DNA from 2 places in the Lentzea sp. NPDC051213 genome. Region 2 is predicted to be linked to the other one. Evidence: riboswitches for the same ligand, from Rfam matches in the RefSeq annotation. Region 2 holds a riboswitch; the other holds the start of a gene.
What was found. Region 2 has a riboswitch for ZMP and ZTP ahead of ACIA8G_RS33610 (bifunctional 5,10-methylenetetrahydrofolate dehydrogenase/5,10-methenyltetrahydrofolate cyclohydrolase). Riboswitches for the same ligand answer to the same signal wherever they lie in the genome.
Positions count from the first base shown of each region.

Region 1: it holds a riboswitch for ZMP and ZTP, as region 2 does, so the genes downstream of both, glyA (serine hydroxymethyltransferase) here and ACIA8G_RS33610 (bifunctional 5,10-methylenetetrahydrofolate dehydrogenase/5,10-methenyltetrahydrofolate cyclohydrolase) in region 2, are expected to answer to the same signal.

Region 1 covers NZ_JBITEX010000005.1:232,487-237,587, reverse strand. Annotated here, with positions in the region: gene ACIA8G_RS23475 (MDR family MFS transporter) at 1-798, opposite strand, end outside; gene ACIA8G_RS23470 (pyridoxamine 5'-phosphate oxidase family protein) at 1,310-1,771, opposite strand; gene ACIA8G_RS23465 (FAD-binding oxidoreductase) at 2,252-3,355, shown strand; ZMP/ZTP riboswitch at 3,362-3,443, shown strand; gene glyA (serine hydroxymethyltransferase) at 3,457-4,674, shown strand; gene ACIA8G_RS23455 (hypothetical protein) at 4,657-5,101, opposite strand, start outside.
Region 2 covers NZ_JBITEX010000008.1:374,619-379,719, forward strand. Annotated here, with positions in the region: gene ACIA8G_RS33605 (PEP/pyruvate-binding domain-containing protein) at 1-1,722, shown strand, start outside; ZMP/ZTP riboswitch at 1,709-1,791, shown strand; gene ACIA8G_RS33610 (bifunctional 5,10-methylenetetrahydrofolate dehydrogenase/5,10-methenyltetrahydrofolate cyclohydrolase) at 1,810-2,649, shown strand; gene ACIA8G_RS33615 (EcsC family protein) at 2,660-3,316, shown strand; gene ACIA8G_RS33620 (DUF4239 domain-containing protein) at 3,313-4,071, opposite strand; gene ACIA8G_RS33625 (DUF6923 family protein) at 4,387-5,101, shown strand, end outside.

The DNA of each region.
Region 1 (5,101 bases), on a different contig from region 2:
CGTCCGGTTGCGGAACAGGTGCAACGGAATAACCGGAGCGGACGCCCGCCGCTCCACAAAGAACGCCGTGACCAGCGCAAACAGCGCACCGCCAACAAACAGCGCGCTCTCCTTGCTGAACCAGGCGAAGTCCTTACCCGCGAACGACACCCACATCAACACGAGGCTGACCCCACCGGTGATGAGCGTGGCCCCGAGATAGTCGATCTTCACCCGCTGCTTGGTGACCGGCAGGTGCAACGTCTTGTGCAACACGGCCAGCGCAACAAGGGCAAGCGGCACGCAAACGAAGAAGCACCACCGCCAACCAGGCCAGTCGACCAGGAACCCACCGACCAACGGCCCGCCAACGGTGCCCGCGGAGATCACCATGCCGGTGTACCCGCTGTACCGGCCGCGCTCACGCGGACTGAGCAGCGCCCCGACCACGACCTGGCCAAGAGCCTGCACGCCACCCATGCCAAGCCCCTGAACAACCCGGAACGCGATGAGCTGCTCCATGTTCTGACTGAGCCCCGACAGCACAGACCCGATGACGAACAGCACGATGCCGCCCTGAAGCAGCATCTTCTTGTCAAAAAGATCAGCGAGCTTGCCCCACAACGGCGTACTGGCCGTAGACGCGAGCAGCATCGAGGTGATGACCCACGTGTACTGGGTCTGAGTGCCCTTGAGCTCGGCCAGGATCGTCGGAAGAGCGTTGGACACGATCGTCGAGCTGAGGATGGCCACAAGCAGCGCCACCCAGATCCCCGACAGCGCCTCGAGAATCTCCCGATGCGAGCTGGGCCGGTTCAAGCACACCCCTCCAGAAGTTAGTTGATGCTACGCAACTATATCCGGAGATAGTTAGCTAGAGCAACAATTCCCTCTAGCTGACGGATCACACCCAGCGTCCAGCCAGCCGCTAGAGCGCCAATCAACGCAATGCCGCAGGCGAGCCGACGCGACGGCGAAGCCGAGCCGCAGTTGCCCTTCAGTCACACAGACCCGGCGGTGGGGTCCCGTCACGAGTCGCATGGATGCTCTTGCCGCGCCCGAGTAGGGGTGTCAACCGGACACGCTTTTCGTCCGGTTGACACCCCTACTCGGGTGTGGCTGCCTCCCGTGCGACTCGTGACGGGACCCCACCGCCAACGCAAGCACCTACGCAACCGCAAGCCGCCGTAAGCAACAGGCGTGCCATCAACCCGCCCACGGCGCGGACCCCCAGATCAGATTGCCGGGGTCTGGGGCAGAGCCCCAGGTGGAAGCACCCACCAGGAACCCGCCAACTCAACCGGACCACCAAAGCACCCGGAGCGCACCGTCAATCAGCCCTCTGACCAGCCTTAACCCCGAAAAAGTCCCCACCCTTGCGCCGAACGTCGTCCGTCCCCCACGCCCGAACCCGCTCCACCGGCACCATCCGAGGGATGTGCTTCCGACAGTGGATGTAAGCCTCCTCAACCGAAACCACAACCCACCGCTCAACCCGCCGATCCTCAGTGGAGAACTCCTCCAGAGGAGCAATCCGAGCCGCCCCGTTCAAATGCAGCCCGATCAGATCATCAGCGAAGTCCAGCAGAAGCATCCCAACGTGCGGGTTCTCCATGATGTTGCCCAGCGAGGCCATAACCCCGTTCCCCCGATACTCGGGGTAGACCACGGTCCGAGAGTCGACCACCCGCAAAAACCCAGGAGGCCCAGCCCGCAGCGAAGAGTCACAGGCCCCATCAGCATCAGCAGTAGAGATGAACGCCATCTCCATCCGCCCAACGAACTCCACCATGACCGGGTTCAGGTGATCGAGTACCTGGTCCTCGTAGAACCTGCTAGCGCGGTCCGACGTCTCCAGGGCACATTGGAGGAAGTGCTCACCCCGAGAACCAGGACGTGACTCAGGACGTGAGCCAGGACGCTCAACACGGTCGGGTGAGGTGGTTTCAGTCAGCTCAGGCAGGGACACGCGCTCCACCGTCGCACGCAAGCACGCAACCCGGTACAGACGAACCCTCACATTCACACTGTTGCGGTAACAACCAGTTGCGTACGGTAATCGGACTTCGCTCGAAGGTGGCATCAAGGAGTCAAACCCACCGATCAGGGGTTACTGTCCACCCTGTCGGGGGACGGATGCTTGACGAGGACGACAGCACCTTGCTGGCGCCAATGAGAACGTGGAGACTGCGCGCGGACCATGACTGCGAACGCTGTGCTGAGCCCCATCCCTACCCCGCCACACCGTGAACCCCCGCCTGGCGTCACCGCGATGGTGCGGATGATCCGGGAGAGCTTCGCGGTGGTGGAACCGCACGCCGAAGAAGTGGCGAAATTCTTCTACGGCATGCTCTTCTCGCTCTCGCCTGCCACACGCGAGATGTTCCCCGCGAACATGGAGGTGCAGCGCAGCCGTCTGCTGCGCGCCCTCGTGCACGTGGTTCAGATGGTCGACCGCCCGGACGACCTGATCCCCTTCCTGCGCCAGCTGGGCCGTGACCACCGCAAGTTCGGTGTCATCAACGTCCACTACGAGGCCGTCGGCACGGCCCTGCTGTCCGCGGTCAAGAAGTTCGCGGGCGCTGCCTGGACGCCGAAGGTCGAGATGGCGTGGGCCGAGGCCTACACGCTGATGGCCCGGGCGATGCAGGAAGCGGCCGACGCGGACAACGGGCCTGCCTACTGGCACGCGACGGTGCTGGAGCACCAGCGGGTGTCGTGGGACCTGGCCGTCGTCCGGCTGCAACCGGACCACCCCGTCGCCTACAAGGCAGGGCAGTACGTCTCGGTCGAGACGCCGCAGCGCAAGAGGCTGTGGCGGTACTACTCGCCGGCGAACGCCCCGCGCGAGGACGGCATCATCGAGTTCCACATCCGGTCCGTCGACGGCGGCTGGGTGTCCCGCTCGGTGGTCGGCCACACCCAGGCCGGCGACACGTGGCGGATCGGACCGCCGATGGGACGTCTCTCGGTCGACCGCACGGCCGGGACGGACATCCTGATGGTGGCCGGTGGCACTGGCGTCGCGCCGATGCACGCGATCATCGACGAGATGGCGCAGTACGGCGAGAACCCGCGTGTGCACCTGTTCTACGGCGGCCGCACCCGCGAAGACCTCTACGACCTGGACAACCTGCAGCGCATCGCGACCACGAACCCGTGGCTCACGGTCGTGCCGGTGCTGGAGTCGGACCCCGGCGTCCGCGGTGTCGAGCAGGGCACCCTGGCCGACGTGGTCACGCGCTACGGAGCGTGGGAGGAGCGCGACGTCCTGGTCTGCGGCAGTCCCGCCATGATCAGGTCGACCGTGTCCCGCATGCTGGTCGCCGGAACTCCGCTCGACCGGATCAAGTACGACCCGTTCACGCTGGACTAGGCTCGGCACGTCCGCGACTGGCGTGCCGAGGGTGGAAACGACCACCGGGAAGCGACTGCCGAGCGCACCGAACGCCTGGGTGCCCGGCACGGAGTGATGCCGTGCTCGCTGAAACCGATCCCACCCTGTTCGGCCTGATCAACGCCGAGGCCGACCGCCAGTCCCGCAAGCTGCGCATGATCGCGTCCGAGAACGACGTGTCGGCCGCCGTGCTCGAAGCAACAGGCTCGGTGCTGACGAACAAGTACTCCGAGGGCTACCCCGGCAAGCGGTACTACGAAGGCCAGCAGTTCATCGACCAGGTCGAGCAGCTGGCGATCGACCGGGCGAAAGCGCTGTTCGGCGTCGACCACGCCAACGTCCAGCCGCTGTCCGGCGCACCGGCGAACCTCGCCGTCTACCTCGCCTTCCTCTCGCCCGGTGACACCGTGATGGGCATGTCGCTCCCGATGGGCGGCCACCTGACCCACGGCTGGAACGTGTCCGCCACGGGCAAGTGGTTCCACGCGGTCCAGTACGACGTCCGCAAGGACACCGGTGTGGTCGACATGGACGAGGTCCGCTCACTGGCCCTCGCCGAACGCCCGAAGGTGATCTTCTGCGGCGGCACGGCGATCCCGCGCACGATCGACTTCCCCGCTTTCGCGACCATCGCGCAGGAGATCGGCGCCGTCCTGGTCGCCGACATCGCGCACATCGCCGGCCTGGTCGCGGGCGGCGCGCACCCGTCACCCGTCGGGCACGCGCCGGTGATCACCACGACCACCCACAAGACGTTGCGCGGCCCGCGCGGCGCCATGATCCTCACCGATGCCGAACACGCGAAGGCGATCGACCGCGCGGTCTTCCCCGGTCTGCAGGGCGGTCCGCACAACCACACGACGGCGGCGATCGCCGTGGCACTGCACGAGGCCGCACAGCCCGAGTTCCGCACGTATGCGCACGCGATCGTGGCGAACGCACGGGCGTTGGCGGATGCGTTGCTGGAGCGGGGTTTCGACCTCGTGTCGGGCGGCACGGACAACCACCTGATCCTGATCGACCTGACGTCGAAGCACCTCGGCGGCAAGCCGGCGGCTCGGGCGCTGGACCGGGCCGGGATAGAGCTGAACTACAACGCGGTCCCGTTCGACACCCGCAAGCCGTTCGACCCGTCCGGCATCCGCCTCGGCACGCCCGGTGTCACCACGCGGGGCCTCAAGCCGGAGCAGATGCCGTTGATCGCGAACTGGATGGACCGCGCGATCACCGCCCACGACGACGAGCAGGCGCTGGACCGGATCGCCGCCGAGGTCGAGGAACTACTCGGCACCCTCTGAGGAGCGCTGAGCTTCGAGCACGAGATGGGCGTCGGAGATCACGCCATTCGGATCTGGCCCGGCGAGCGCGGCTTCCTCAAGGGCGGCAAGCGGTTCCGGGCCACACAGCCACGTGGCCAGGCTTCCCTCAGCGGTCTCCTGGACGAGCACCGCCAACGCGCGTGGCGTGGCGAGGAAGTACTCCTGCAGAACCGCCTGCTCCCGCCGGTCGCCCTTCGCATGAGCCTCGGTCGCCATGCGCAACCAGAAGAAGTCCGCGTCGAGATCATCCGCCGCGATCAGGTCCAGCACCCGCGGGAGCAGGTAGCGACGGAAGGTCTCGTCGCCGATCGTCCCGCAACGCAGCCAGTACTTCTCGACCTGATCAGCGGTCAGCTCGCGCAACGGCACGGTGGTGAACGGCGCGATGTCCGCCGGATCCACGCAG
Region 2 (5,101 bases):
CTCGCCGTCCTCGGCCGCAAGGTGCAGCAGCACTACGGCTCGCCGCAGGACACGGAGTGGGCGATCGACGCGGATGGCGAGCTGCACCTCACCCAGGCGCGGCCGATCACGACGTTGTTCCCGTTGCCGGACGACAACCCCGCCGACCACGTCTACTTCTGCTTCAGCCTCGCGCAGGGGCTGGAGCGGCCGATCACGCCGATGGGACGTGCGGCGTTCCGGGAGATCTCCAAGTCCGCGTTCGAGATCGTCATCGGCGACCCGGCGAGCAAGTCCTATGTGGAGGCCGGTGAGCGGATCTTCTTCGACGTCACCAAGGTGTTGCAGAGCAAGGTGGGCCGCGAGTTCGTCACGAAGCTGCTCGGCGTGATGGAGGCGCGCTCGTCGCAGGTGCTGCGCGGGCTGTTCGACGACCCGAGGTACGCGATCCGCAACTCCTCGCCGGGGCCGGCGCTCAAGCGCGTGCTGCGGCTCGCCCGCCGGTTCCGCGTGCCCGTGACCGTGTGGAAGGCGCTGGCCAACCCGGAGAAGGCCGCGCGCGAGGCGTTGCGGCTGGAACAGGAGATCCTGGACAAGGCCGCGAACCTCTCCATCGAGCAGGCGTTGCGGCAGTGCGTCGTCCCGGTCCTGCCCCGGCTCGCGCCGACCGCGTTGATCGGCTTCGCGATGCTCGGCCTGGCCGGCAAGGTCGTGAAGGTGCGGCCGGGGGAGCTGCAGACCGTGCTGCGCGGCCTGCCGAACAACATCACCACCGAGATGGACATGGCGATGTGGGATCTCGCGCAGGAGATCCGGCGCGATCCCGTTGCGCTGCGCCAGTTCCAGGACGGTGAACGTCCCGCCGCGCTGGATCGGTTCCTCGCGAAGTGGGGGCACCGGGCCGTCGCGGAGATCGACCTCGGCCTGCCCCGGTGGTCCGACGATCCGGCGTACGTCATCGGTGTCGTGCGGAACTTCCTGCGCCTGGAGGACGAGAACGCCGCCGCGGACGCGGTCTTCGCGCGTGGTGCCGCGGAGGCCGAGGCGATGATCGAGACGCTCGCGCGGAGGGCCCCCGGACGTGGCTGGTTCGTGCGTTTCGCGTTGCGCCGCACCAGGGTGCTGGCCGGGCTGCGGGAGTACCCGAAGTACCTGATCATCACGCTGTTCGGGCAGCTGCGCCGGCGGATCGCGGAGATCGGCGAGCAGCTCGCGTCGCAGGGCAGGATCTCGCAGGCGGACGACGTCTTCTTCCTCAACTTCGAGGAAATGCGTTCTGCGGAAGGTGATCTGCGCTCGGTCGTGGCAGCGCGGCGTGAGGTCTACGACCGCGAGATGCGGCGCAGGCACATCCCGCGCGTGCTGATGTCGGACGGCACGGACGCCGAGGCGGTGCACCACGGTGCCCCGGTCGAGGGCGATCTCGTCGGCACGCCGGCGTCGGCGGGCACGATCACCGGCATCGCGCGGGTCGTGATGGACCCGGTCGGCGCGCACCTCGAACCGGGCGAGATCCTCGTGGCGCCTTCGACGGATCCGGGCTGGACACCGTTGTTCCTGACGGCGGGCGGGCTCGTGATGGAGATGGGCGGCGCGAACTCGCACGGCGCGGTCGTCGCGCGGGAGTACGGGATTCCGGCCGTGGTCGGCGTGCGTGAGGCTGTGACGAGGATCAAGACCGGCGAGCGGATCACCGTGGACGGCAGCACGGGCGCGGTGACTACACTCGACGACGGGTCGTGACTGGCGCGAAGAGGTGGATCACCACCGGGGAGCGGCCTACCTGACCTGCCGCGCGCCTGGGCGAATCCTCGACTGCGGAGGCAGCCCATGGCACTCATGTCCGGAACCGAGCTCGCGCGCGACATCGTCGGGCGGGCGGCCGAGAAGGCCGCGGACCACACCAAGCGCACCGGCCGCAAGCCTTGCCTGGCCACGGTGATCGTCGGCGAAGACCCGGCTTCGGTCACGTACGTGCGGATGAAGCAGAACCGGTGCCACAAGGCGGGACTCGAGTCCCGCCACGTGGCGCTGCCGGAGGAGACGACGACCGAGGAGCTCGTCGCGCGGATCCGGGAGCTGTCGGACGACCCTGCGGTGCACGGCATCCTGTTGCAGCACCCCGTTCCTCGTCACATCGACGAGCGGGCCGCGTTCGAGGCGATCGCGCCGCACAAGGACGTCGACGGCGTGACGATGCACTCGTTCGCCGGAATGTCCTTCGGGCACAACGAGTTCCTGTCCTGCACCCCCGGCGGGATCATGCGCCTGCTGGACGCCTACGACGTGGAGATCGCGGGCAAGCACGCGGTGGTGATCGGCCGCAGCCCGATCCTCGGCAAGCCCGCCGCGATGCTGTTGCTGGCACGCGACGCCACGGTCACGATCTGCCACTCGAAGACCGCCGGCCTGGCCGAAATCGTCCGCACGGCGGACATCGTGGTCGCCGCGGTGGGCAAGCCGCGCTTCGTGCGGGGTGACTGGATCAAGCCCGGCGCGGTGGTGATCGACGCCGGCTACAACGAGGGCAACGTCGGTGACGTCGAGTTCGAGGCCGCCGCGGTGCACGCGGGCCTGATCACACCCGTGCCCTGTGGCGTCGGGCCGACGACGATCGCTGTGCTGCTGGAGCAGACCGTTGACGCCTCGCTGCGGCAGCTGGACGCGTAATCTCGGTGGTGTGGCTGAGTCCAAGGGTGAGCTGAACAGGGTCCAGCAGGGCATCGCCGACTACCTGCTGCGTGCCGGTGTGGACGGGTTCGGCCCGTTCAAGAGTGCGCGCGAGGCCGCGTCCGACGCCTTGGTCAAGAAGGGCGACGAGACCGACGCGATCAAGCACCTCATCCGCACGCACGTGGCGCTGGCGGGCGCGCAGGGCTTCATCACGAACCTCGGCGGCCTGATCACGCTGCCGATCTCGCTGCCGTCCAACATCGCGGCCGCCTATGTGATCCAGACGCACCTCATCGCGTCCATCGCGTCGTTGCGCGGCCACGACGTGGACAGCGAGGAGGTGCAGACGGCCATCCTGCTGTGCCTGCTCGGCAATGCGGGCACCGAGCTGTTCAAAAAGGTCGGCATCAAGCAGTTCACCAAGAAGGCCGCAGCGGCGCTTATCACAAAATACGGTACGAAGAAGATCGGTTCGCTCGCGGCGAAGGGTGTTCCGGTACTGGGCGGCGTCATCGGCGGTGGCGTCGACGCCGCCTCTACCAGAGCGGTTGGGGCATTTGCAAATCGCTACTTCGCCCGCACGGACGTATTGCCGAAGGTTATCGACGGCGAGGTGCTGTCCGTGGAGATCGAGGAAGCGGACGGAATGACCGATTCGCGCTAGCTCAGCCGGTCCAGTGCGGAGCTGAACGCGTCCGGCGGGATGTGCACGCCACCGCTGAACGGGTTCTGCAGCTGGTAGATCGCGAAGAGCAGCAGGACCAGCGTCGAGGTCAGCGTGACCGTGATCAGCAGCTGCGAGATCAGGTTCGGCCCGCCGAACAGGTACGGGAACAGCAGCGAGAGCCCGGTGCCGATCAGCAGCGCGAGCCACACGACCGGGTTGACGCCGTTGCCCGCCGCGTCGATCCGTTCCTGCCTGGCCTGGTAGACCTCCCACAGCTGGTTCGCGGCCTCGGTCTTGCGATCCTCCTGCCAGACACCGTCCGGCGCGGCCGTCGCGATCGTCTCCCTCAGCTGGTTCAACGTGTTCCAGCCCCTGTTGTCGACGCTCTCGCCCTCACGCATGAGGGGCCACTCCTCGTCGACGACGATCGAGACGTAGTCACGGATCTGCTGGTCTACTTTGGACTTCACGGGTTCGGGCAGCGAGTCGGACGCCCAGTCGATGGCGACGAGGGCGTTGGCCTCCTTCTGCACCTGCTCCTCGGCGCCGTTGGCCGCGTCGAACAGGGAGATGAGGATGAACGCGATCAGCACGGCGTGCAGACCGGCGACGATGCTGAACACCGAGCCGCCGGCGCCGAGGTTCTTCTCGCCCACCTCGTCCGAGCCGAACCGCCGCGCGATGACGACGATGACAGACGAGATGGCGGCTGCCCCGAGAACCCAGAGCAGGCCGGAGACGTAAATGCTCAATTCGGCTCCTTTCTGGTGTGGGATTAGACCACGGTCTACTGTGGCCGGTACAGCACGGTCTGGTTAACGAGTAATGGTCAGGTGGGAATGCGCGGCGGCAGCAGTATTACCCGGTTGTCGTATCGGACTAGTCCATTCCGGTGGCGGCGGAATGTGATTGCGTTGAGCAGTATCTCGTCTCTTTTGGTACTTTCCGCGCCGTTCACCAGCGCCGTTGCTCATGGTGCAGCCGCAAACTGTGACGCATTTCAAGTTCGTGCGACCCATCGGGGTGGTCTCTCGACGTTGACGAAGCTCGACGTGTCATCCGGTGGGGTGACGGAGGTAGCCCGCCTGGACTACGCGGTGAACGCGCTGGGGTACTCGGCGGCGTTGGGCCGCCTGGTCGGCCTGACCTCCAAGGGGCACCACTGGTGGAAGAACCCGTCGCACGTCGTGCTGATCGACACGAAGGGCGTGGTCAACGACCTCGGACCCGTTGACGCTCACTGGTTCCGCACCGACGACGTGTCGGCAGGCGCGGTCGTCGGCACCACGTTCTACGTGCGCGACAACGCACGGTTGCACGCCATCGACATCGATCCGCAGAGCCCGACGTACCTCAAGATCGTGCGGACCGTGGTGCTCGACTGGCCCGCGCTGACGCTCGACGACTTCACGGTCAACCCGGCGAGCGGGAAGCTGACCGGGGTGTCGGCGGCGGGCTGGGGTCCGGGCGAGGTCGTGTCGTTCGATCCGGTGTCGGGGCGGGTGCTGAGCAAGACCGAGATCGCCCAGTTGCCCGGCAAGTCCACCTACGGCGCCGTGGTGATCGACTCGGCGGGCACCGTCTACGCGATCAACAACGGCTACCAGCACCGCAGCCGCGTCTACCGGATCTCCGGTGCCACCGCGGTGGAACTGTCCCAGGGCCCGGAGATGGGCATGATCGACGCGGCGGGCTGCCTGCCGACGCCGATGCCACCGCGCGCCGAACCGCCCGCGCCGCGCCCCGAGGTGCCGCCGCCACCGCCGCCCCCTGCTCCGAAGC